4 regions of the Streptomyces sp. NPDC107559 genome follow, and region 2 is predicted to be linked to each of the others. Evidence: riboswitches for the same ligand, from Rfam matches in the RefSeq annotation. Region 2 holds a riboswitch; each other region holds the start of a gene.
What was found. Region 2 has a riboswitch for cyclic di-AMP ahead of ACZ7OY_RS32450 (C40 family peptidase). Riboswitches for the same ligand answer to the same signal wherever they lie in the genome.
Positions count from the first base shown of each region.

Region 1: another riboswitch for cyclic di-AMP. It lies ahead of ACZ7OY_RS18695 (C40 family peptidase); the one in region 2 lies ahead of ACZ7OY_RS32450 (C40 family peptidase).
Region 3: another riboswitch for cyclic di-AMP. It lies ahead of ACZ7OY_RS16755 (transglycosylase family protein); the one in region 2 lies ahead of ACZ7OY_RS32450 (C40 family peptidase).
Region 4: another riboswitch for cyclic di-AMP. It lies ahead of ACZ7OY_RS27020 (C40 family peptidase); the one in region 2 lies ahead of ACZ7OY_RS32450 (C40 family peptidase).

Region 1 is NZ_JBVKBD010000005.1:344,435-349,930, reverse strand. Features, by position in the region: gene pcrA (DNA helicase PcrA) at 1-1,369, opposite strand, end outside; cyclic di-AMP (ydaO/yuaA leader) riboswitch at 1,727-1,897, shown strand; gene ACZ7OY_RS18695 (C40 family peptidase) at 1,906-3,093, shown strand; gene ACZ7OY_RS18690 (SLAC1 family transporter) at 3,240-4,235, shown strand; gene ACZ7OY_RS18685 (hypothetical protein) at 4,213-4,566, opposite strand; gene ACZ7OY_RS18680 (C40 family peptidase) at 5,051-5,496, shown strand, end outside.
Region 2 is NZ_JBVKBD010000014.1:92,805-98,300, reverse strand. Features, by position in the region: gene bioB (biotin synthase BioB) at 1-275, opposite strand, end outside; gene ACZ7OY_RS32470 (8-amino-7-oxononanoate synthase) at 423-1,550, shown strand; gene ACZ7OY_RS32465 (DUF397 domain-containing protein) at 1,688-1,912, opposite strand; gene ACZ7OY_RS32460 (helix-turn-helix domain-containing protein) at 1,922-2,779, opposite strand; gene ACZ7OY_RS32455 (ATP-binding protein) at 2,989-3,447, shown strand; gene ACZ7OY_RS32450 (C40 family peptidase) at 3,523-3,996, opposite strand; cyclic di-AMP (ydaO/yuaA leader) riboswitch at 4,000-4,170, opposite strand; gene ACZ7OY_RS32445 (hypothetical protein) at 4,550-4,858, opposite strand; gene ACZ7OY_RS32440 (ATP-dependent Clp protease proteolytic subunit) at 4,866-5,496, opposite strand, start outside.
Region 3 is NZ_JBVKBD010000004.1:480,533-486,028, reverse strand. Features, by position in the region: gene eno (phosphopyruvate hydratase) at 1-1,219, opposite strand, end outside; gene ACZ7OY_RS16755 (transglycosylase family protein) at 1,537-2,199, opposite strand; cyclic di-AMP (ydaO/yuaA leader) riboswitch at 2,203-2,371, opposite strand; gene ACZ7OY_RS16750 (transglycosylase family protein) at 2,717-3,565, opposite strand; gene ACZ7OY_RS16745 (cytochrome P450 family protein) at 3,745-5,034, opposite strand; gene ACZ7OY_RS16740 (sel1 repeat family protein) at 5,107-5,496, opposite strand, start outside.
Region 4 is NZ_JBVKBD010000010.1:1,041-6,536, forward strand. Features, by position in the region: gene ACZ7OY_RS27010 (Lrp/AsnC family transcriptional regulator) at 1-389, opposite strand, end outside; gene ACZ7OY_RS27015 (transaminase) at 444-1,793, opposite strand; cyclic di-AMP (ydaO/yuaA leader) riboswitch at 2,123-2,297, shown strand; gene ACZ7OY_RS27020 (C40 family peptidase) at 2,306-4,165, shown strand; gene ACZ7OY_RS27025 (DUF1996 domain-containing protein) at 4,339-5,496, opposite strand, start outside.

The DNA of each region.
Region 1 (5,496 bases), on a different contig from region 2:
CGACCTTGTACGGCAGGCCGACCCGGATGAAGATCTCCTCGAAGACACGGGACTGGGCGTTGGTGCGGTAGAACACCGCGACATCGCCGGCCTTGGCCTGGCCCGCGTCGGTGAGACGGTCTATCTCGTCGGCGACGAACTGCGCCTCGTCGTGCTCGGTGTCGGCGACGTATCCGGTGATGCTCGCGCCCGCGCCCGCGTTGGTCCACAGGTTCTTGGGACGGCGGGACTCGTTGCGCTCGATGACCGCGTTGGCCGCGGAGAGGATGGTCTGCGTGGAGCGGTAGTTCTGCTCCAGCAGGATCGTCGTCGCGTCCGGGTAGTCCTCCTCGAACTGGAGGATGTTGCGGATGGTGGCGCCGCGGAAGGCGTAGATCGACTGGTCGGCGTCACCCACGACGCACAGTTCGGCGGGCAGGAGGTCGAACTCACCGGGCGGCACGTCCACGGGGTGCTCCGAGGTGCCGACGAGCTCACGGACCAGCGCGTACTGGGCGTGGTTGGTGTCCTGGTACTCGTCGACGAGCACATGCCGGAAGCGGCGGCGGTAGTGCTCGGCGACGTCCGGGAAGGCGCGCAGCAGGTTGACCGTCGTCATGATCAGGTCGTCGAAGTCGAGCGCGTTGGCCTCGCGCAGCCGCGACTGGTACATCGCGTAGGCCTGGGCGAGGGTCTTCTCGAAGCCGTCGCCGGCCTGGGCCGCGAAGTCCTCCTCGTCGATCAGCTCGTTCTTCAGGTTGGAGATCTTGGCGCTGAAGGACTTCGGCGGGAAACGCTTGGGGTCGAGGTCCAGGTCACGGCAGACCAGGGCCATCAGACGCTTGGAGTCGGCGGCGTCGTAGATCGAGAACGACGACGTGAAGCCGAGGCGCTTGCTCTCGCGGCGCAGGATGCGCACGCACGCGCTGTGGAAGGTCATCACCCACATCGCGTTCGCGCGCGGGCCGACGAGCTGCTCGACGCGCTCCTTCATCTCGCCCGCGGCCTTGTTGGTGAAGGTGATCGCGAGGATCTGGCCCGGATGCACGTTCCGCTCGCCGAGCAGGTGGGCGATGCGGTGCGTGAGCACCCGGGTCTTGCCGGAGCCGGCGCCGGCCACGATGAGCAGCGGGGAGCCGGAGTGGACGACGGCGGCGCGCTGGTTGTCGTTCAGCCCGTCCAGGAGGGCGGCCGGGTCGACCACCGGGCGCGGGGCGCCGTCGCGGTAGTAATCGTCCCGGTCCGGCGGCACGTCGAACTTCCCGCCGAACAGATCGTCCGGGACCGGCTCCGGCACGTGCTCGTCCTCGGGCGGAGGCGGGGGCTCCTCCCCATGGGCCCGGGGGGCCTGGAGATCCGCCAGGAAGCTGTCGTCAAAGAGGCTGCTCATCGCTCTCCGAGTCTAGGGCGCCGCACCGACAACCCGCCGCCGTCCCGGGAACATCCCCGCGTCCGGACGGCCCCGACCGAGGGGCCGGGAGGGGAACGTCACATTCCGTGGCCGGGCCGGGGAGGGTCCCCCTCACCCTCGGCGACCCGGGCGCCACGGTGCGACAAAGCCGGAAAACGTGTCCGAACACCAACAAGCCTGAGCATCCATGCCGGATCGACCGCACCCCGTCACAGCCGGGGCCCAGGTCACGAAAATGTATCGGGCATATCGCCCATCAACCTTCACAAGGGCCACAGGAGTTGGCTAGCGTGCCGGGCGGGCCGCACGACCCCCACCGGCGATCGTCGCCGGGCCGCGCGGCCTCCGCCGAGTCCGGAACGCCCGCAGGGCAACCGGAGCCGGGGACCCAACCGAGAACCGGGGTGAATCGGCCCGCATCCCCGTCGGGGGCAGGCCGTAGGGCAAACCTTCCGATCATCCGCCCGAACCCGACAGCTAACCCGGTAGGCGGAGTGTGGAAGGAGTCGCCTCTCTTGGCGTCGCACCGCAAGTCGCGTCCCGCAGGCACGCGCGCAGCAGGCATACGGACCCCCGCCCTGGCCACGGCGGCCCTCACCTCGATCGCCCTGTTGTCCCAGACGGCCCACGCCGCCCCCTCGGCCGACGACGGCCGGCCGAGCCTGGAAGAGGTCGAGAAGAAAGTCGACGACCTGTACCGCCAGGCCGAGTCGGCGACCGAGAACTACAACGCGGCCAAGGAAAAGACCACCAAGCAGCGCAAGCACGTCGACACCCTGCTCGACAACGTCGCCCAGCGCACCCAGAAGCTCAACGAGGCGCGCGAGGAACTCGGTTCCTTCGCCGCGGCGCAGTACCGGACCGGTGCCACCGCGCCGGACACCGCGACCTTCCTGCTCGCGGACTCGCCCCAGGACTACTTCGACCAGGCCCAGCTCATGGGCCGGCTGACCTCGCGGCAGAAGGGCGCGGTCGACGACTACGTCACCGAGCAGGCCGCGACGATGAAGGAGCGCCGCGAGGCCACCGAGAGCCTCGACACGCTCACCGACGCCCAGAACGACCTCCAGACCGCCAAGGCGACCGTCCAGAAGAAGCTCGCCGCCGCGCGCGTGCTGCTGTCCCAGCTGACGGCCGAGGAGAAGGCCCGGCTGGCCGCGATCGAGAAGCAGAAGCAGGAGGCGGCCGCGCGCAAGGCGGCGGAGCTGGCGAAGCAGCAGGCGGCAGCGGCCGCTGCGGCGGCGAAGGAGAGCGCGGCATCGGGCTCGTCGTCCTCGTCCGGCTCTTCCTCCTCGACCTCGTCCTCCTCGACCTCGTCCTCCTCGTCCGCGGACTCCACGGTCGGCACCCGGGCCGAGAAGGCGCTCGCCTTCGCCCGCGCGCAGATCGGCAAGCCGTACGTCTGGGGCGCGACGGGCCCCGGCTCCTACGACTGCTCCGGCCTCACCCAGGCCGCCTGGAAGGCCGCCGGCGTCACCCTGCCGCGCACCACCTACGACCAGGTGAACGCCGGCACCACCGTCTCCCTCGCCGACGCCCGCCCGGGTGACCTGGTCTTCTTCTACGACGACGTCAGCCACGTCGGCATCTACATCGGCGACGGCATGATGATCCACGCCCCCAAGCCCGGCGCGTACGTCCGCGAGGAGTCGATCTACTACGACGGCGAGTCCGGGATCCACAGCGTGGTCCGCCCGGCCTGACGCCCGGCCCCGGCACCCGTCCGCCCTCCGGCACCCCCACGCGGGTGCCGGGGAGCGGGCGGAGCCGCCTGCGACCACGGGTGATTCCGGGCGCCCGCGCGCGTGCCCCGCTCGCGCCGCGCGCGGCGCTCCTTAGCATCGACCGCATGCCCTCCACCCCCCGTACCCCACCGCTCCGCGCCCGGTGGGCGTTGCGTGAGCCGGCCACCGGAGCCGTGGTGCTGGCGACCGGCATCCTGTCGGTCGGACTGGAGCAGACGGGGTACGAGGTGCTGTCCCGGATCGCCCTGGTGCCGGCCTGCGCCGCCTGGCTGGCCCTGGCGGCGGGCTTCGCCGTCCAGCTGCTGTGGGAGCGGGAGGCATGGGTGCGCCGGGCGGGCACGCCGGCGGCGCTCACCGCGGTCGCCGCGACCACCGTGCTCGGCACCCGTTTCTCGCTGCTGGGGTGGCAGACCCTGGCCGAGGCGCTGCTGGCGCTGGCCGCCGTGCTGTGGCCGGGGCTGCTCGTCGTGGTTCTGCGGCACTGGGGGCACCGGATGCCGGGGGCGGTGTTCCTCGTGTGCGTGGCCACCCAGGGGCTCGCGGTGCAGGCGGCGACCCTCGCCGCGGCCCTGTCGACGGCCTGGCTCGCGCATACGGCGCTGGTGCTGTTCTGGCTGGGGCTGGTGCTCTACGTCCTGGCGCTGGCCCGCTTCGACCCGCGCCAGACGGTCGAGGGCGCCGGCGACCACTGGGTGGCCGGCGGGGCGCTCGCCATCTCCGCGCTGGCCGGGGCGCAGTTGCTCGCCGCCGACAGCGCGCGCCTGTATCTGTGGAACGACGACGACCGTGGCGTCCTGCGCGTCATGACCGTCGGCCTGCTCGTCCTCGACCTGTGCTGTTACGCCTGTCTGCTGACGGCCGAGCTGCGGTGGCCGCGGCTGCGCTACGACGTCCTGCGCTGGTCGACCGTGTTCCCGATGGGGATGTCGGCGGCAGCGGCGTCGGCCGTCTCCTCGGCGCTCGGTGTGCCGTGGCTGAAGGGGCTCGGTGAGGTGCTGCTGTGGGTCGCGGTGGCGGTGTGGGCCGCCGTCGCCGTGGCGGCCGTGCGGGCGGTCTCGGCGGCCGCCCGAGCCGACGTCAGGTCCACAGCACCGCGATGAAGATGTTCGCCGTGGTCAGCAGGCCCACCAGGCCGAACAGGTTCTTGTCGACCGTCTCCTCGTCCCGCTTCACGTAGACGAGACCGAGGATCACGATCAGCAGGGCCAGTTTCACGCCGATCTTGATGTTGTTGACCGGGTGGTCGTCGGCCTGGTTGAGGCCGACCAGGATCACACCGGTGACCAGCATCGTCGCCGCGCCGTGCAGCATCGCGGGGACGAAGCGGGCGGTGCCGCGGCCCATCGCCTTCATCTGGGTGAGGAAGCCGCCGAGGAGCGCGGCGATGCCGATGATGTGCAGGCCGACGAAGAGATGGATGAGTACGTCCATGAGGCCGGAGCCTAACCAGAGGCGCCCGTACCGTCGGACACCGCCCCGCCCCGCCCCGCCCGCACGCCTCGGTGACAGCTGCATATATGCGCGCCATAGCACCGCGTAACCCGCTCGCGGCCGGAAATCCTGCCATCGGTCATCACACTGCGTGAAGTCGACGACTCCCGATGCCAATCATGGTCACCAGGGGGCGCCATTCGATCCGATCGCGACAGTTCCGTACATGGCGTTATCCACCCGACATAAACGGGCTTAGCGTCCTCCCCCAGGTGACCGGCTCCCCACCGCCGTCCGGACCAGGGGCGGCAGTCGGCCACCACCGCCGAGAAAGTCCGGCGGCGGCCCGCTCCCCCTGTGTGTGGCCGCCGCCGGACGCGTGGACCGCCCCCGGGCGGCCGTACCTCCGCTCCCCTGGCGGCCGTGCGTCCGCCCGGCGGCCGGCCCGGGACAGGCGGTCGTACGAAAGGACGTGCAAGGCCACGTGGCAGCGCACCGAAAACCCCGTCCGCGCTCGCTCAGCGGCAATACGGTCCGTACCGCCGCCACGCTCGCCCTCGCGGGCGCGGCGACCGCGACCGTCTTCGACGGGACCGGTCACGCCGAGCCGAATCTGACGCCGGGGCAGGTCAGGGCCAAGGTGGACAAGCTGTACCAGGAGGCCGAGGCCGCCACCCAGAAGTACGACGGCGCGCACGAGAAGGCACAGGCCGCCGAGAAACGCCTGGAGACCCTGCGGGACGAGGCGGCCCGCCGCGAGGACCGGCTCAACTCGGCGCGGGACGCCCTGGGTTCGATAGCCGCCGCCCAGTACCGCGCCGGCGGCATGGATCCCGCGCTGCAACTCGCGCTCTCCGACGACCCCGACCGGTACCTCGAAGGCGCCGCCTTCGCCGAACGGGCGGGCGACCGGCAGGCGGGCGCCGTCGC
Region 2 (5,496 bases):
TCGTCCGGCTTGAGCCAGGTGTACTTGAGGATCCCGGCCGTCGAGCCCAGCCGCTGCGAGCAGTAGGAGCAGTCCTCCGGACACAGTCCGGACTTCAGGTTGACGAGGTAGTTGAGTTTCACCCGTCGGCCGAACCACTGCCGACGCACCTTGCCGGCGGCGGCCACCACATCGAGCAGTTCGTCGTCGGAGGTGGCCAGTACGGCGAGTGCTTCCTCACGGCTCGGCAGCTCGCGCCGAAGCCCCTTCTCCACCAGCGTGTTCAGCAGGTCCATGAGAGCCGATCCTGTCGTAAGGACCTGCTCGGGGCCAAGGTGACTTCACACAACAGAGACACTTCACGGTGTGTGGATTGCCACATCCTGGCCCGACGGCCGTCCGGCTAGGGTCTGTCCACTGCCTACAAAATCCCCGGAGGACCCATGGCGTTCGGCTGGATCGACGAGCAGGCGGATCTGCGCGGCCGGGCCGGACTCGTACGGACCCTGCGCCCGCGCCCGGCCGGCTCGCCGCTCCTCGACCTCGCGAGCAACGACTACCTCGGCCTGGCCCGCCATCCCGAGGTCACCGAGGGCGCGGCGCGCGCGGCGCGGACCTGGGGCGGCGGCGCGACCGGCTCCCGGCTCGTCACCGGCACCACCGAACTGCACGCCGAACTCGAACGGGAACTGGCCGCCTTCTGCGGCTTCGAGGCGGCCCTGGTCTTCTCCTCCGGCTACGCCGCCAACCTCGGGGCCGTCTCGGCCCTGGCGCCGCACGGCTCGCTGATCGTCTCGGACGCGGGCAACCACGCCTCGCTGATCGACGGCTGCCGACTGGCCCGGGGCGGCACCCAGGTCGTCGCGCACGCGGACCCGGACGCCGTGCGCAAGGCGCTGCGGACCCACGAGGGGCCGGCGGTGGCCGTCTCCGACACGGTCTTCTCGGTCGACGGCGACGCCGCACCGCTGGCCGCGCTCGCCCGGGTCTGCCGGGAGCACGGCGCCGGACTGGTCGTCGACGACGCGCACGGGCTCGGCGTGCTGGGCGACGGCGGCCGGGGAGCCCCGTACGCGGCCGGGCTCGCGGGTACCGACGACGTCGTGGCGACGGTCACCCTGTCCAAGTCGCTGGGCAGTCAGGGCGGTGCCGTGCTCGGCCCGGCCCGGGTGATCGACCATCTGGTCAACGCGGCGCGGACGTTCATCTTCGACACCGGTCTCGCCCCCGCGGCGGTGGGCGCGGCCCTTTCTGCCCTGCGGCTGCTGCGCCGCGAGCCCGAGCGCGCGGCACGGGCCCGCACGGTGGCGGGCGAACTGCACGCGCGCCTGACGGCCGCGGGCCTGGAGGCGGTACGTCCGGACGCCGCGGTCGTCTCCGTGCGGGCACCGTCCCCGGAGCAGGCCGTGCAGTGGGCGGCCGACTGCCGGGCGGCGGGTGTCGTGGTGGGCTGCTTCCGTCCTCCTTCCGTGCCCGACGGGATCTCGCGGCTTCGGCTCACCGCGCGCGCGGACCTCACCGAGGAGCAGATCGCGCACGCGGTGCGGGTGATCGACGAGACACGACCATGAGTCGGCGTGACACGGCCCTGTTTCGCCTGTTCGTCAATTGCCGCTGAATGACGGATTTTTGACACCGTTGCGGTGCCGATGTGATGCCGATCGGTGTCGGACCGATGTTGGCCGGAGTGGACCGGGAATGACCGGAATTAGCGGAATGTGGCCGTGAATTTCGCCCAGCTCTCGGGGGAGAAGAGCAGCGCGGGTCCGGCCGGATCCTTGGAGTCGCGTACGGCGAGCAGTCCGGCCCACGGCCCTCGGCCGGGCCGTGCCGTCTCGACGCAGTTGTTCGCTCCCGTGCTGTAGCTGCTGCGCAGCCACATCGCGCCGTGCAGTTGCGTGGCGGGGACCGTGTTCCGAGGCAGTGCAGTCATGGTGCCTCCTTATGTGTCGTCACCTATCCCGGCGATGAAATCCAATGAGTCCTCGGGTGAAAGGGCGTGTGTCCTGAGGGTGTTGAAGGCCTCTGAGTACGCCTGGAGGTCTTCTCTCCGTTCGAGGTAGAGGCTACTCGTCATGTGGTCGAGAACAACCACATCCAGATCAGAAGTGCTCGGAAATGACAAGATAACGAAAGGTCCGGTGATGCCAATGTGTGCTCCCGCCCGGAACGGCAGGACCTGGAGCCGCACTTGGGGCAGCCGACCCGCCTCCACCAGACGCCGCAACTGACGCGCCATCACCTCGGGTCCGCCGACCTCCCGGCGCAGCACCGCCTCGTCCAGGACCGCGGTCAGCTCCAGCGGGCGATGGGCGCGCAGCACGTCCTGCCTGGCCAGCCGCACCTCGACCAGCGCGTCCAGCCGTTCCTCGTCCAGTCCTTCGACCGCGGCGCGGGTCACCGCGCGGGCGTACTCGGGCGTCTGCAACAACCCCGGGACCACGGAAGTCTCCAGCGTGCGCATCGCGCTCGCCTGTGACTCCAGACTGATGAAATCCCGGTAGGTGGGCGGGAGAACACCACGGTACGCGTGCCACCAGTGGTCCCGGCCGCCGTCGTGGGAGCCCGCCAGTATCAGCAGCAACTCCCGCAGTTCCGCCTCGGCGACGCCGTACGCGTCCAGGAGCAGCCGCACATCGGCCGGTTTCACTCCGCTGGCGCCGGTCTCGATCCGGCTCACCTTCGACTGATGCCAGCCCACCAGGCGGGCCGCCTCACCACTGGTGAGCCCGGTGCGGGCGCGCAGTGCGCGCAGTTCGGCGCCCAGTTTCCGACGGCGCACGGCGGGACCGTACTGCATGGGAAAACTCCCTACTCCTTCCGAGCCGCCCAAATACGGTCTGCCGTCGCAGAGTTCACCGCTTCGAGCGACAGATATATGCATATCTCGGTGGATCGGCACCGCGACCGGCCCGGTAATGGCAGTCTGGCGAAGAAGCACCAGTCCGGGACCGTACTCGAATCCGCTCCTTGTCGGACTGCGGTCCCGTGGGAAGGGACGACGTCGCCATGGCAGACCATCTGGAAGCATCCGTCACTCTGCCGAGCGATCCAGCCTCGGTCTCCGCGGCCCGCAACTTCGTGGCGAGCGCCCTCGTGGAGTGGGGCCTGCCCGCGGAAGCCGAAATGGCCGACACCGTCCGACTGATCGTCTCCGAACTCGCCACCAACGCCGTACAGCACACATTCGGGCAGTCCCCGACGTTCACGGTCGATCTCACTCTCGACCGTGACGAGCGGCTGCGTGTCGGTGTCACCGACAGCCATCCGCGCTTTCCCAAACGGCTGCCGGCCGCTGTCCAGCAGGACAACGGCCGGGGCATGGTGATCGTCCGCTGGCTCACCACCGAGTGCGGCGGACGGCTGCACGTCCGTCCGACCGCCGAGGGGGGCAAGACGGTCTGCATCGAGCTCCCGTGGTCCGTCCCGGCCCGGCCGGTGCCTGCCGCGGGGCAGCAGGAGCCTTGAGGGCCGGGCGCCCGGCCGGGGAGAGGGCCCGATGCGGTGGCGGCGTGCCGGGCCGCCGCCACCGAACCGGGCGGATCAGCTCACCCGGCCGTACCAGACGCTCTTCGTCCAGATCTTCTGGAGCCGCACCACGTCCCCCGTCTTCGGGGCGTGCCAGATCTTTCCCTTTCCGGCGTAGATGCCGACGTGGTAGACGCTGGAACCCGAGTGGAAGAACACCAGGTCTCCGGCCTTGCGGTGGCGGGCCGACACGTGGTGGGTCTTGTTGTACTGCTGGGCCGCGGTGCGGGGCAGCTTCTTGCCCGCCTTCTTGAACGCGTACAGCGTGAGCCCCGAGCAGTCGAACCTGCGCGGCCCGGTGGCGCCGTACCGGTACGGCGAGCCCTTCTTGGAGGCCGCGACCTTGAGAGCCTTCGTCGCGGTCGTGGCGGCCGCCGCGTCCGCGGAGAGGCCCGGAACCACGATCGAGCCGCCCACGGCGGCGATGGTGAGCGCCGAGGCCGTACCGGCCCGGACCATCAGCGACGGGACACGATTGAGCGCAGTCATGCGCAACCCTTCGTCAGCCGCCTGTGAAGGATGACCTGTCGGATTCGGGCTGGCGAAGTTGCCCGGCCGCGATGCGGCTTCACCCCAAGGGCTGCTCGGTCCGGCCATGGCTTGACCGTTCCGGCGAACCCGTCGTGCCTGGGTCCTCCACTCCTGCCGATGCACTCCTGTCGACCGGTCATCCGGGCGGCGGCAGGACTCGGCGTCCGCCCGGACCGCCCCGCCGCTGTGGCGGGGGCTTGTCGTCAGACAGGGATCTTCACTCACAGGTGAACGAAAATCCCAACGGAACCGTGGATTTGTGTTGTTACTCACCACTCACCCGTTCGGGTGGACGCCTGTTTGTTCGATCGGCCGTCCAGGGGAACGACGGGCCCCGGACCAGCGGCGGAGCGCTTCATCCCGCCGTCGTGCTACGCGCGTTGCGCAACCCTGGAGGCCCGAGAAAACGATTCGCCGCTACTGCATCAGGGGGTACGTCGTTTGGGGCGTTTGAACTCAGCCCCGGACGCTTCGCGCGCCGCGCGGAACGTCCGGGGCGGCCGAGGGCGGGTCAACTGTCGGAGCGCGCGGGCACGGTGACACGCGCCGTGCGGCGCTCCCCGTCCAGGACGCGCAGCGCCCGCGCGAGCGTCGGCGCGTGCAGTTCGGCCTCGCCCCGCTGGTGCATCAGCGTCAGCGCGTCGCGCAGCGCGGTCGCCCTGCCCACCAGCGCCTGGGCGGCGCGCAGTCCGCGGTAGGTGTCCCCGTGGTGCGCGGGGTTGATGCGGCCGAGCAGGTCGACCACCTCCAGGTAACGATCGATCAACTCGCCCTCGGCCCGGGTCAGGGCGGGCAGCGGCGGGAGCTCCGGCGGCAGCATCCGCGGCTCACCTCGCGCCGGGAGCGGTGGGTGCGCCGGGTGCGCCGGGGAGGGTGGGGGTGCCGGACGTGCCCGGTGCGGCGGGCGGGACGTCACGGCCGTCGATGACGCGGTCCACCAGGCCGAACTCCAGCGCGCCCCGTGCGTCCAGGACCGTCTCCCGCTCGATGTCCGCGGTCACCTGCTCCGGCGTGCGGCCCGTGTGCCGGACCAACATCTCCTCCAGCAGGGCCCGGGTGCGCGCCAGCTCCTCCGCCTCGACGGCGAGATCGCTCACCTGGGCCTCGATCGGCCCGGGAAGCGCCGGCTGGGTGATCGTCACCCGGGCGCCCGGCAGCGCGTGCCGCCTGCCCGGCGTGCCCGCGGCCAGCAGCACCGCGGCGGACGCCCCGGCCCGGCCCATGCAGAACGTCTCCACGTCGCAGCTGACGTAGCGCATGGTGTCGTAGACGGCGGTCATCGCGCTGAACGAGCCGCCGGGGGAGTTGATGTACAGCGAGATCGCCCGGTCCGGTGCCGCGTGTTCCAGGTGCATGAACTGCGCGATCACGTCGTTGGCCGAGGTGTCGTCGATCGGTGACCCCAGCAGGACGATCCGTTCCTCCAGCAGCTTCGCGTACGGATCCAGCGTCCGTTGC
Region 3 (5,496 bases), on a different contig from region 2:
TGCGCAGCAGCTGGTTGTACTTGGCGACGCGGTCCGAGCGGGCCGGGGCGCCGGTCTTGATCTGGCCGCAGTTCACGGCGACCGCGAGGTCGGCGATGGTGACGTCCTCGGTCTCGCCGGAGCGGTGGGACATCATGCACTTGAAGCCGTTGCGCTGGGCGAGCTCGACGGCGTCCAGGGTCTCGGTCAGCGAACCGATCTGGTTGACCTTGACGAGCAGGGCGTTGGCGGAGCCCTCCTCGATGCCGCGGGCCAGGCGCTCCGGGTTGGTGACGAAGAGGTCGTCGCCGACGATCTGGACCTTGTCGCCCAGCTGGTCGGTGATGATCTTCCAGCCGGCCCAGTCGTCCTCGAACAGCGGGTCCTCGATGGAGACCAGCGGGTACGCCGCCACGAGCTCGGCGTAGTACTCGGTCATCTCGGCGGCGGTGCGCTCCTTGCCCTCGAAGGTGTAGACGCCGTCCTTGTAGAACTCGGAGGCGGCGACGTCGAGGGCGAGGGCGATCTGCTCGCCGGGGGTGTAACCGGCCTCCTTGATGGCCTCGACGATGAGGTCGAGGGCGGCGCGGTTGGACTCCAGGTTCGGGGCGAAGCCGCCCTCGTCGCCGAGACCGGTGGACAGGCCCTTGGTCTTCAGCACCTTCTTGAGGGTGTGGTAGACCTCGGCGCCCCAGCGCAGCGCCTCGGAGAAGGTCTCCGCGCCGATCGGGGCGATCATGAACTCCTGGATGTCCACGTTGGAGTCGGCGTGCGAGCCGCCGTTCAGGATGTTCATCATCGGAACGGGCAGCAGGTGCGCGTTCGGGCCGCCCAGGTAACGGAAGAGCGGGAGGTCGGACGCCTCGGAGGCGGCGTGCGCGACGGCGAGGGAGACGCCGAGGATGGCGTTCGCGCCGAGCGAGCCCTTGTTGTCGGTGGCGTCCAGGTCGAACATCGCCTGGTCGATCAGGCGCTGCTCGGTGGCGTCGTAGCCGACGAGCTCCGGACCGATCTGCTCGATGACGGCGAGGACGGCCTTCTCGACACCCTTGCCCTGGTAACGGTTGGGGTCACCGTCACGGAGCTCGATGGCCTCGAAGGCACCGGTGGAGGCGCCGGACGGGACGGCGGCACGACCCGTGCTGCCGTCGTCGAGGCCGACCTCGACCTCGACCGTGGGGTTGCCTCGGGAGTCCAGGATTTCCCGGGCTACGACGACGTCGATGGACGGCACGAGCATCTCCTTCTGGGATGTGACGCAAGCTACGCCGGGCCGGAGAGCCCGGTGGTGATGCGCAGGCCTGTGGTGGCCGCGCGGGACTGAGCCTAACCGTCCCGGGGCGATCAACCGGTCGTTGACCGCGTCATGGACGGAACCGAGAGTAAATTGTTTCCGAACGGAACAAAGCCGGTTCGACAAAAAACCCCGTCCCGGTGCGTACGGGGGAAGAACGCACCGGGACGGGGAGCCCGTGGGGACGGGGGGCGGCCCTCACGTGGCCTCCACAATGAAGGACACGGCTGGGAGGCCGCCGTGGTTCAGCTACGAGCGCGCTGTCACTTCAGGTGCAGCTGCTGGCCCGGGTAGATGACGTCGGCGTTGGCGACGACACCCTTGTTCAGCTTGAACAGCGCCTGCCAGCCACCCTTGACCTGGTGCTTCTGGGCGATGCTGCTGAGCGTGTCACCCTTGACGACCTTGTACTCGCCGTCACCCTTGGCGACCTTCTGGCCGGCCGGGGTGGTGACGGTCTGCGCGACGGCCGGGCGCTCGGCGGAGCGGGAGGCGGTCTGCGTCTCGGTCGAGCGGGTGGCGGTGCTCGGCGCGGGGGCGGCAGCGGCGTAGGGGGTGCGGGACAGACCCTTGCCGCAGACCGGCCAGGCACCCTTGCCCTGGGAGGCGAGGACCTTCTCGGCGATGGTGATCTGCTGGGCCTTGGTGGCCAGGTTGGCCTGCGAGGCGTACTGCTTGCCGCCGTACGCAGCCCAGGTGGAGGCGGAGAACTGGACACCGCCGTAGTAGCCGTTGCCGGTGTTGATGGCCCAGTTGCCGCCGGACTCGCACTGGGCGACGGTGTCCCACTCGGCGGCGGTGGCGGCGGAGGCGTTGCCGGCCGCGAACAGCGGGGCGGCGATGGCGACACCGGCGACACCGGCGAGCGCGGCGATGCGGGTGGCCTTGGACGGGCGGCGGTGCGTGCCCTTACCGGAAAACAGCATGGTGGATCCCCTCACCGACGCCTGCGAGGTGAGCTGTCGGGTTCGGGCCGGTTGAGTTGCCCGGCCACGCCCCTCACGGGACGCGGCTTCACCCCGAGCCGGCACCAGCTTCAACCGCTGGGCCCGGCGCTTACCTTGGGTCCCCCGCTCCTGCCGACGGCGCTTGACGCGACGAATGTTCCCGGGCAGCCGCTGGCAGGATTCGGCGTTGCGGCGGCCGGTGCCCGCTGTGGCGAGCGGTCTCGACCGTAGGCAGGCGATCCGGTTATTTCCAAAGACGATCAGGGCTTCTGAGACTCATCCCACAGTTTCACCAAAACGGACATTTAGCGGTGAAACGGGACGTCAACTCTCGCCGCTTTACGCCCGTTTAGACAGGTGCCTCCCCGGCCTGACCGGGGAAGACACGGTCCCGGCCGGCACCACTCGCCTCCTGCTCACCATGCGGAGCAGGCGCCGTCCGTCGCGGGAATGCGGAGGGCCGGTCCGGGGGTGGCGGACCACCCCGGCGAGCGGGTCAGGAACCGTAGGCGGTCGAGGCGTGCCGGCCGATGAAGGACAGGTCGGCGTCGACGGAGGACGTGTCCTCGTCGGCGCTGGCGCCACGGTGGCGGCCGGTGCCGGTCAGGTCACCCGTGTCGACCAGGCCCGAAGCGCCGATGGCCTGCCGGGAGTTGGCGGAATTGTCCACCTCTGCATCGCCTGCGGAGGAATCGTCGCCTTGAGCGCCACTCGTGGCGGTATCCGCACTATTGTCCGTCTTGTCCGTCGCGCTCGCGGAGGGCGCGGCGGTGGAGGCCGTGCCGGAAGGCAGGGCGGAGGGGTCGGCGGACGCGGTACCGGCGGCGGGCGTCGAGGACGGGTCGGTGGAGGCTCCGGCGGAGGAGTCGGGCAGACCGAGCACGTCCGACACCGAGGTCGAACCGCTCGCGTCGGACGCGTCGCTCGCCGAGTCGCCCGCCACACCCGTGTCGACGACGGACGTCGCGGAGTCCTGGGCGAGCCCCGAGGTCAGCCCGCACGTGGACCAGGCACCGGCGCCCTGGGCGGCGAGGATCTTCTCGGCGACGGCTATCTGCTGGGACCGGCTGGCCAGATCGGCCCTGGCGGCGTAGTCGAGACCGCCGTACTGCTCCCAGTCCGCCTGGGTCAGATGCAGGCCACCGAAGTGCCCGTCACCGCTCTCGGCGCTCCAGGAGCCGCCGGTCTCGCACTGCGCGACCTGGTCCCAGGTGCTGCCCTCGGCCGCGCTCGCGCCGCCCGCGCCCAGAAGCGGGATGGCGATGGCGGAACCTGCCACTCCTGCCGCGACGAGCAGTGCCGGAGCCTGGCGGGGACGACGGTGACGACCGTTTCCGGAGAGCATGCGGAAACCTTTCGTGCGACAGCAGTGACCGACACGGCGTGAGGCTGCGCCGTGTTGATGATTGAACGTATCGGCACACGATCACTTGTCACAAGTTCATGCCACGGAGATCACGCGAAGATCACAATGTTGACGGTACGTCACCCGGGTCCGGAACCCTCACGACTGCCGCCAATCGGTCAGACCGCCGTGAACTCCACAGGCAGGGCACGCAGTCCGCGCATGATGAGTCCACCACGCCATCTCAAGTCCGCCGGTTCCGCGGCGAGTTGCAGGTCGGGGAGCCGGGTGAGCAGCGTGGTGAGCGCGGTGCGTCCCTCCAGCCGGGCCAGCGGCGCACCCAGGCAATAGTGGATTCCATGGCCGTAACCGAGGTGCTGGTTGTCACTGCGAGTGAGGTCGAGCACATCGGGATCGGTGAACCGCTCCGGGTCCCGGTCCGCGGCCGCCAGGACGACGAGGACGGGGTCCCCGGGGGCGATGTCCTGGCCGCCGATGGTCAGCGGCCCGGTCGCGAACCGCCAGGTCGCCAGCTCCACCGGCCCGTCGTAACGCAGGAGTTCCTCGATGCCGGTCTCCATCAGTGCGGATTCGCCCGCGGCCAGGGACGACTGGAGGCGCTCACGCTGAGCGGGATGGGTCAGCAGCGCGTACATACCGTTGCCGATGAGGTTGACCGTGGTCTCGAACCCCGCGAACAAAAGGATGAACGCCATGGCGGCGGCCTCGTTCTCGGTGAGGTGCTCGCCGTGGTCGGAGGCGCGGATGAGACCGGAGATGAGGTCCTCGCCCGGAGCGGCGGTCTCGGGCAGCGCCTCCCGCTTGCGGTGGATGAGCTCGGCGAGATAGCCGCGCATCTTCTTCACCGACCGCGCGACCCCGCCCCGCGGCCCGCCGCCGTGCCGGATCATCATGCCCGCCCAGTCCCGGAAGTCGTCCTGGTCCTCGCGGGGTACGCCGAGCAGGTCGCAGATGGCGTAGATGGGCAGCGGGAAGGCGAACTCGTGGATGAGGTCGGCGGAGCCCCGGCCGGCGAAGCCGTCGATCAGCCGGTCGGTCAGCTCCTGCACGCGCGGCGCGAACTCCGCGACCCGGCGCGGGGTGAACGCCGTGCTGACCAGCCGCCGGAGCCTGGTGTGGTCCGGCGGGTCGATGTTGAGCAGATGGGTCATCAGCTCGGCCTTGCGCTCACCGGGGATGCCGGTCTTGCCCTTGGCGTGCGCGGGCTCGTCGTGATGCGCGGGGTTCTTGCTCAGCCGCTGGTCGGCGAGGGCCTGCCGGGCGTCCGCGTACCGGGTGACCAGCCAGGCCTCGACCCCGCTGGGCAGCCGGGTGCGGTGCACGGGGGCGTGCTCGCGCAGCCAGGCGTAGGCCGGGTACGGATCGGCGGCGAACTCCCAGGTGAAGAGGTCGGGGGCGGGGCTGTCGGGCACGGGTACGGGGTCGCCGGGGGCGGGCTGGTTGGTCACGCCTCGACGTTAGCTGGCTTTCATCGTTCGGCTTGCGGGGGTGGAAGCGGGGCCGTGGGCGGCGGTACGCCGTCAGTGGTCCCGCTCCCAGCCGGTGTCGGCAGCCCATGTCGGCAGGTCGTACGAAAGCTGCGCCCGAGCAGTGTCCTTGAGGCGGCCTGCCGTCAGCTCGCGCAGCCGGCGCTTCGCCTCCTCGTGGCCGCTCTCGGCCGCCGTCCGCAGCCAGTGCTCGGCCAGGACCAGGTGGGCCCGGCCGAGCAGGTGGGTCACGTGTGCCTGCGGGGCGTCCGCGACCGCCGCCCGCAGATACGGCAGGGCCTGCTCGGCCTGCCCCTGCCCGAGGAGCAGTTCCCCCACCCGTGCCGCCAGGTCCGTACGCCCGGCGTCGGCCGCCTTGCGGAACCACTCCAGCGCGGTGGCCTCGTCCTCCACGTCCGCACCCAGCTCGCCCAGGAGGTGCAT
Region 4 (5,496 bases), on a different contig from region 2:
GACTGCACCTGCCGGACTCCGTCGATCGGCCTGACGACGTCGTTGACGAAGTCCAGGAGGTCCTTCGGGCCGGGCGTGACCACCTCGGCGAACAGGTCGAACCCGCCCGAGGTGAGTACGGAGTAGACCACCTCGGGCCGTTCCGCGAGCGCGTCGGCGACCGTGCGCGGGTCGCCGTCCACGCCGATGCCGAGCAGTGCCATGGCCTGGCCGCCCATGGCCATCGGGTCGGTCACGCCGACTACCTGGACGGCCCGGGAGTCCAGCAGGCGTTGCAGCCGCTGCCGGGCGGCGGAGGCGGACAGGCCGACCTTGGGGCCGAGGTCGGCGTACGCGATACGCCCGTCGGTCTGAAGTTCCCGCAGGATGGCCCGGTCGATCTCGTCCACGTCTGCTGGTCCCCTTTCCTTCCCGGCGGCTCGCGCCCACCCTATCGGCGCACGTCAGCCGACGAGTTCGGCGAGGGCGGCGGCGAACAGCCCGGTGTGGGTGTCCACGTCCTGCTCCGTGGTGTCGGGGCACATGAGCGCCATGTTGTGGAACGGGGTCAGCAGGATGCCGCGGTTGGCGAGATAGAGGTGGAGGAAGTCCTCCAGCTCGGTGTCGCCGGCCGCCGCGGACTCGGCGCCGGTGCGCGGGGCCGGGTCGGCGAAGCGATACTCGGTGCGTGCCCCGAGGCGGCTGACGGACCAGGGCAGACCGTGGGCGGCGATGCCCGCGCGCACCCCTGCCTCGAAGCGCTCGGACAGCTCGGACATGTGGGTGAAGGCGTCGTCGGTGAGGACGTGTTCCAGGGTGGCGCGCATCGCGGCGACGGACAGCGCGTTGCCCGCGAGGGTGCCGCCGACGCCGCCCATGTCCACCAGGTCGAGATCGGCGCGGGACAGCAGCCGGTCGGCCAGGTCGGCGGAGAGGCCGTAGGCGCCCGCGGGGATGCCGCCGCCGATCGCCTTGCCGATGGTCAGGACGTCCGGTTCCAGGTCCCAGGCCGCGGTGCAGCCGCCCGGACCGGCGGAGAAGGTGTGCGTCTCGTCGTTGATGAGGAGGGTGCCGTACTGCCGGGTCAGGGCGCGGACCCCGGCCAGGTAGCCGGGTTCGGGGAGCACGATGCCGATGTTGGTCAGCGCGGGCTCCATCAGGACGGCGGCGACGTCGCCGTGGGCGAGTTCGCGCTCCAGCCGCTCCAGATCGTTGAACTCGGCGACCCTGCTGGTCAGCGTGACGTCGCAGGGTGCACCGACGTTTCCGGGCCGAGCGGCGCCCAGGCCGTCGGGCCCGACGACGATGAGCGACTCGTCGACGCTGCCGTGGTAGCTGTAGCCGTTCACGAGGATCTTGGAGCGGCCGGTGACGGCGCGGGCGAGCCGGATGGCCCAGCGGTTGGCGTCCGTCGCCGTCAGCGAGAAGCTCCACCGGGTGAGCCCGAAGCGGCGGGTCAGCTCCGCGCCGACCCATTCGGCGTCCTCGGTGGGCAGCATCGCGGTCGCGCCGCCCAGCTCGGCGAAACGGTGCCGGACGGCTTCGGCCACCACCGCCGGCGAGTGGCCGGCCATCGCGCCGGTGTCGCCGAGGCAGAAGTCGATGTACTCGTGTCCGTCGATGTCGGTCACCCTGGCGCCGCGCGCGGTGTCCAGATAGCGCGGGAAGGCACCGGCGGTCTTGTTCATCCAGGTCATCGGCACCCGGCCGAAGAGATGCTCGGACCGCGCGTAGGCGGTCTTAGAGCGGGGGTTGCGACGGTCGGCCTCGGCGCTCTCGCGGGCCAGGAGGTGCTGAAGGCGGGTGCGGTCCATGACTACCTCGTAGAGCGACGGCGGATGAGCACACAGAGCGTACGACTGAATCGTATGCCGATTCAAGATTCGACGACGGAATCGATCGTCACGACAATCGATTCACGTGCACCGATCGAAGCGAGCGAAGCGATCGAGCCAACAGGGCGCGGAGCGCGACGGCCGCCGCCCCACCCCCACCCCTCTCGCCTCCGGCCCGGAGCGCGACGGAGGGAAATGAAGGTCACAATACGTATCGGACATACCGCACTTCAACCTTCACACGAGCCGCACAAATTAGCTAAGTTGGCGCCAGGCCGCTCGGTTCCTCCGGCGAATCCCGCCGGGCCGCGCTGCCTCCGCCGAGTCCGGTGAACCACTGCGGCCGCCGGAGCCGGGGACCCAACCGATCCTTTGGGGTGAATCGGCCCAACCGCCCTGCGGGGCAAGGGCCGTAGGGCACGCCTTCCGGAACCTCCGCCCGAACCCGACAGCTAACTCGGTAGGCGGAGCACGGAAGGAGTACGTCGCCGATGGCGCCAGGACGCGACAAGCGCCCCGAAGGTCTCGGCCTCCCCGGTATGTCGGACGCGGTCAGCGGCGAGGAGATCCGGCAGCGGATCAACACCCTCTACGACCGCGCGGAGACCGACTCGGGGACCTACAACGCCACCCGCGCGATGTCGGTCGGCGACCGCAGGACCGGCCGCCCGGCGCGTCCCGCCCAGCGCAAGCCGTCCGACCCCGCCCTCGACGCCGTCGCCCGGAAGTGGTTCGACGGAGCGCGCGCCAACGTGGGCCCGATCGTCGCGGCCGTGCTGCCCGCCGACCGGATGCCCGCCCCGTCGGCCCGTCCCGCACCGGCGCCCGCGCCGGAGCTCCCGGCCGCCATTCCGGCCCCTCGCCCCGAACTTGAGGCTCCCGCCCGGCGCGCCCCGGAGCTCACCGCCGGGCCCGTCGCGCCCATCGCCGCGCTCCCGGCCGCGCCGGAGCGCCCACGGGACGCCTTCCCGGCTCTGCCCGCCGCCCCTTCCGCGCTCCCGGCCGGACCGCCCGCGGCCGCACCCACGGTGACGCCTGCTCTCGCGGTCACGCCCGCACCCGTGCCTGCGGCCACGCCTGTGGCTGACACCGCGGCACGGCAGATCGCGCGGCGGTCGGCCAAGGGGCAGAACCAGGAGAAGCTCACCCAGGCCCGGAGGCTGCTGACCCGGCAGGTCGCCCTGCGTACCGCTCCACCGGCCCCGGAGAGCGCACCGGCCGCCGCACCGCGCTGGCCGGTCCCGGAGCAGGACCCGCTGTTCGGCGAGGGCACCGGGTGGCTGACCCAGCCGTCGCCCGCCCCCGGCCCGCTCGCCGGAGGCGGCGAGTACCCGAGCGCTCCCGGCGCCACCGGTCAGTTCGGCACCGTTCCCAGTGTCGCGGGATACCCGAACACCCCCATCGCCACCGGGCAGTTCAGCCTCCCCCTCGATGCCGCCGTGACGAACCCGCCGGCCGACACCGGGCAGTTCAGCGCCATCCCGAGCGTGGCCGCCTATCCGAACACCCCCGTCGACACGGGGCAGTTCAGCCTTCCCTTCGAGGCCGGTCTCACCAATCCCCCCGCCGACACGGGGCAGTTCAGCGCCGTCCCGAGCATGGGGGCCTACCCGAGCGCCCCGGTCGCCACCGGCTACCCGAGCGCCCCCGCGAGCCCTGCCTACCTCGGCGCCCCCGCTGACGTCGGCTACCCGGCCACCCCTGCCGACCCGGCCTACCCGAGCGCCCCTGTGACCGCCGCGTACCCGAGCGCCCCGGTGACCGCCGCGTACCCGAGCGCCCCGGTGAGCCCCGGTTATCCGAGCGCCCCCGCGGTCGCCGCCTACCCGGGCAACCCCGCCGACACGGGCCAGTTCGCCCTGATGAACACCGGCCAGTTCGCCGCACCCGCCATGCCCGCGGCACCCGCCATGCCTGCCATGCCTGCCATGCCTGCTGCCCCCGCCATGCCCGCCCCGGTCGCGGTCGGCATTCCGGAACCGGCGGGGTACGGCGGCAAGGCCGCGAAGGCCCTCGAGTTCGCGCGCGCCCAGATCGGCAGGCCGTGCCTGTGGGGTGCGACCGGCCCCGAGTCGTACGACTGTTCCAGTCTCACCCAGGCAGCCTGGCGGGCCGCCGGGGTCGCGCTCCCCCGCGCGGCGGCCGACCAGGCCCGCACGGTCTCGGCGATCCCGCTCACCGACCTCCAGCCCGGCGATCTCATCTTCTTCCACGGCGACACCAGCCATGTCGGTGTCTGCGCCGGACCCGGCACGATGATCCACGCCCCGGGGCCGGGTGCCCTGATCCGCGAGGAGTCCATCTTCTTCGCCGGGCAGGCGGCGATCCACAGCGCGGCACGGCCCGCCTGACCCTCGGGACTCACACCGAGGACCCACCCGAACCGCGAACTGCCCGGACGGATCATTCCGTCCGGGCAGTTCGCACGTTACGGCGGCACGGTACGCCGGGCATGGATCGGCACGGCGCCCGGACCGTCGGTACCGGTCCGGGCGCCGTGCCGTGGGTGCTCACCCGGGCGTCGTCACACGGGGCGTCGCCTGGTGCGGATCAGCAGGACGACACCGGCGATGGCGAGCACGCCGCCGAGCGCCGCGGGCCACAGCTGCGCGCCGGTCTCGGCGAGACCGCCCTGGACCGCCTGCGGTTCGGTCTGCGGCACGGTCTGGGGGGCCGGCTGCGCGGCGGAGGTGGCCTGCCCGCCGTCGTCCGCGGCCTGGGTCTGCTCGGCGCCGCCCGTCGAGCCCGATCCGGCGGCTGCCGTGTCGTCGGCTTCGGGGGCGGTGGTGACCAGGCCGGAGCCGTTGCCGCCCGAACCCTGCTGTCCCGAGTCGTCCTTCGGGCGGTTGGTCGCCGAGGGGGAGGAGTAGGGCTTGGGCTGGGTGTTGCCGGGACGGGTGGCGGTGGCCGTGGCGGCGGGCGGCTCCATGGTCGCCTGGCCACCGTTGCCTGCGTTGCCACCGTTGCCTGCGTTGCCACCGTTACCGGCGTTGCCACCGTTACCGGTGTCGCCACCGGTCTGCCCCTGCGCGCCGTTCCCGTCCTTCGGAGGCTCGGGGGTCTGCGTCTGCTGGCCCTGGTCGCCGTTGCCGCCGCCGTTGCCCGCGCCGTTGTCGCCGCCGTTGCCGCCGTTACCGGCCCCGTTGTCGCCGCCGCCGTTGCCCGGCTCGGCGCCCACGCCGCACTGCCGGCCGCCGTTGATGCAGTCGACCATCTCGTTCATCAGCTTCTCGTCGAAGACGTTGATGAAGTCGCCGTGGTCCGTGATCGGCTTGTGCAGGTTCTCGGGGAAGGAGTCCACCGCGAACAGCGGGGTCGTACGGCCGCCGTCCTGCAAGCTGGGCGCGTCCACGTCGTACACGATGCGCTGCACCAGCTGCGGAATGGCCTGGAAGCCGCTCGGGCAGGAGCCGTCGGCGGCGGCGAACGCCACGTGCGTACGGTGGTTGGCGCTGTCGATGTTCCGTCCGTCCCAGCAGCTCTGGAACTTGAACGTGCGCACGACGTCGCTGCCGCTCGGGCAGAGCGGGTACTTGTCCTTCAACTGCCGGTCCTCCAGGCCCGTGCAGCTCCAGGACGCGTTGGCGTTGGCGGGGCCGTTGACGAAGGCCTTGGCGTCGCCGGTGATGATGCGCAGCAGCCGCGGCATGGCGGTGACCTTGCTGCGGGGGTTGCCCACGAA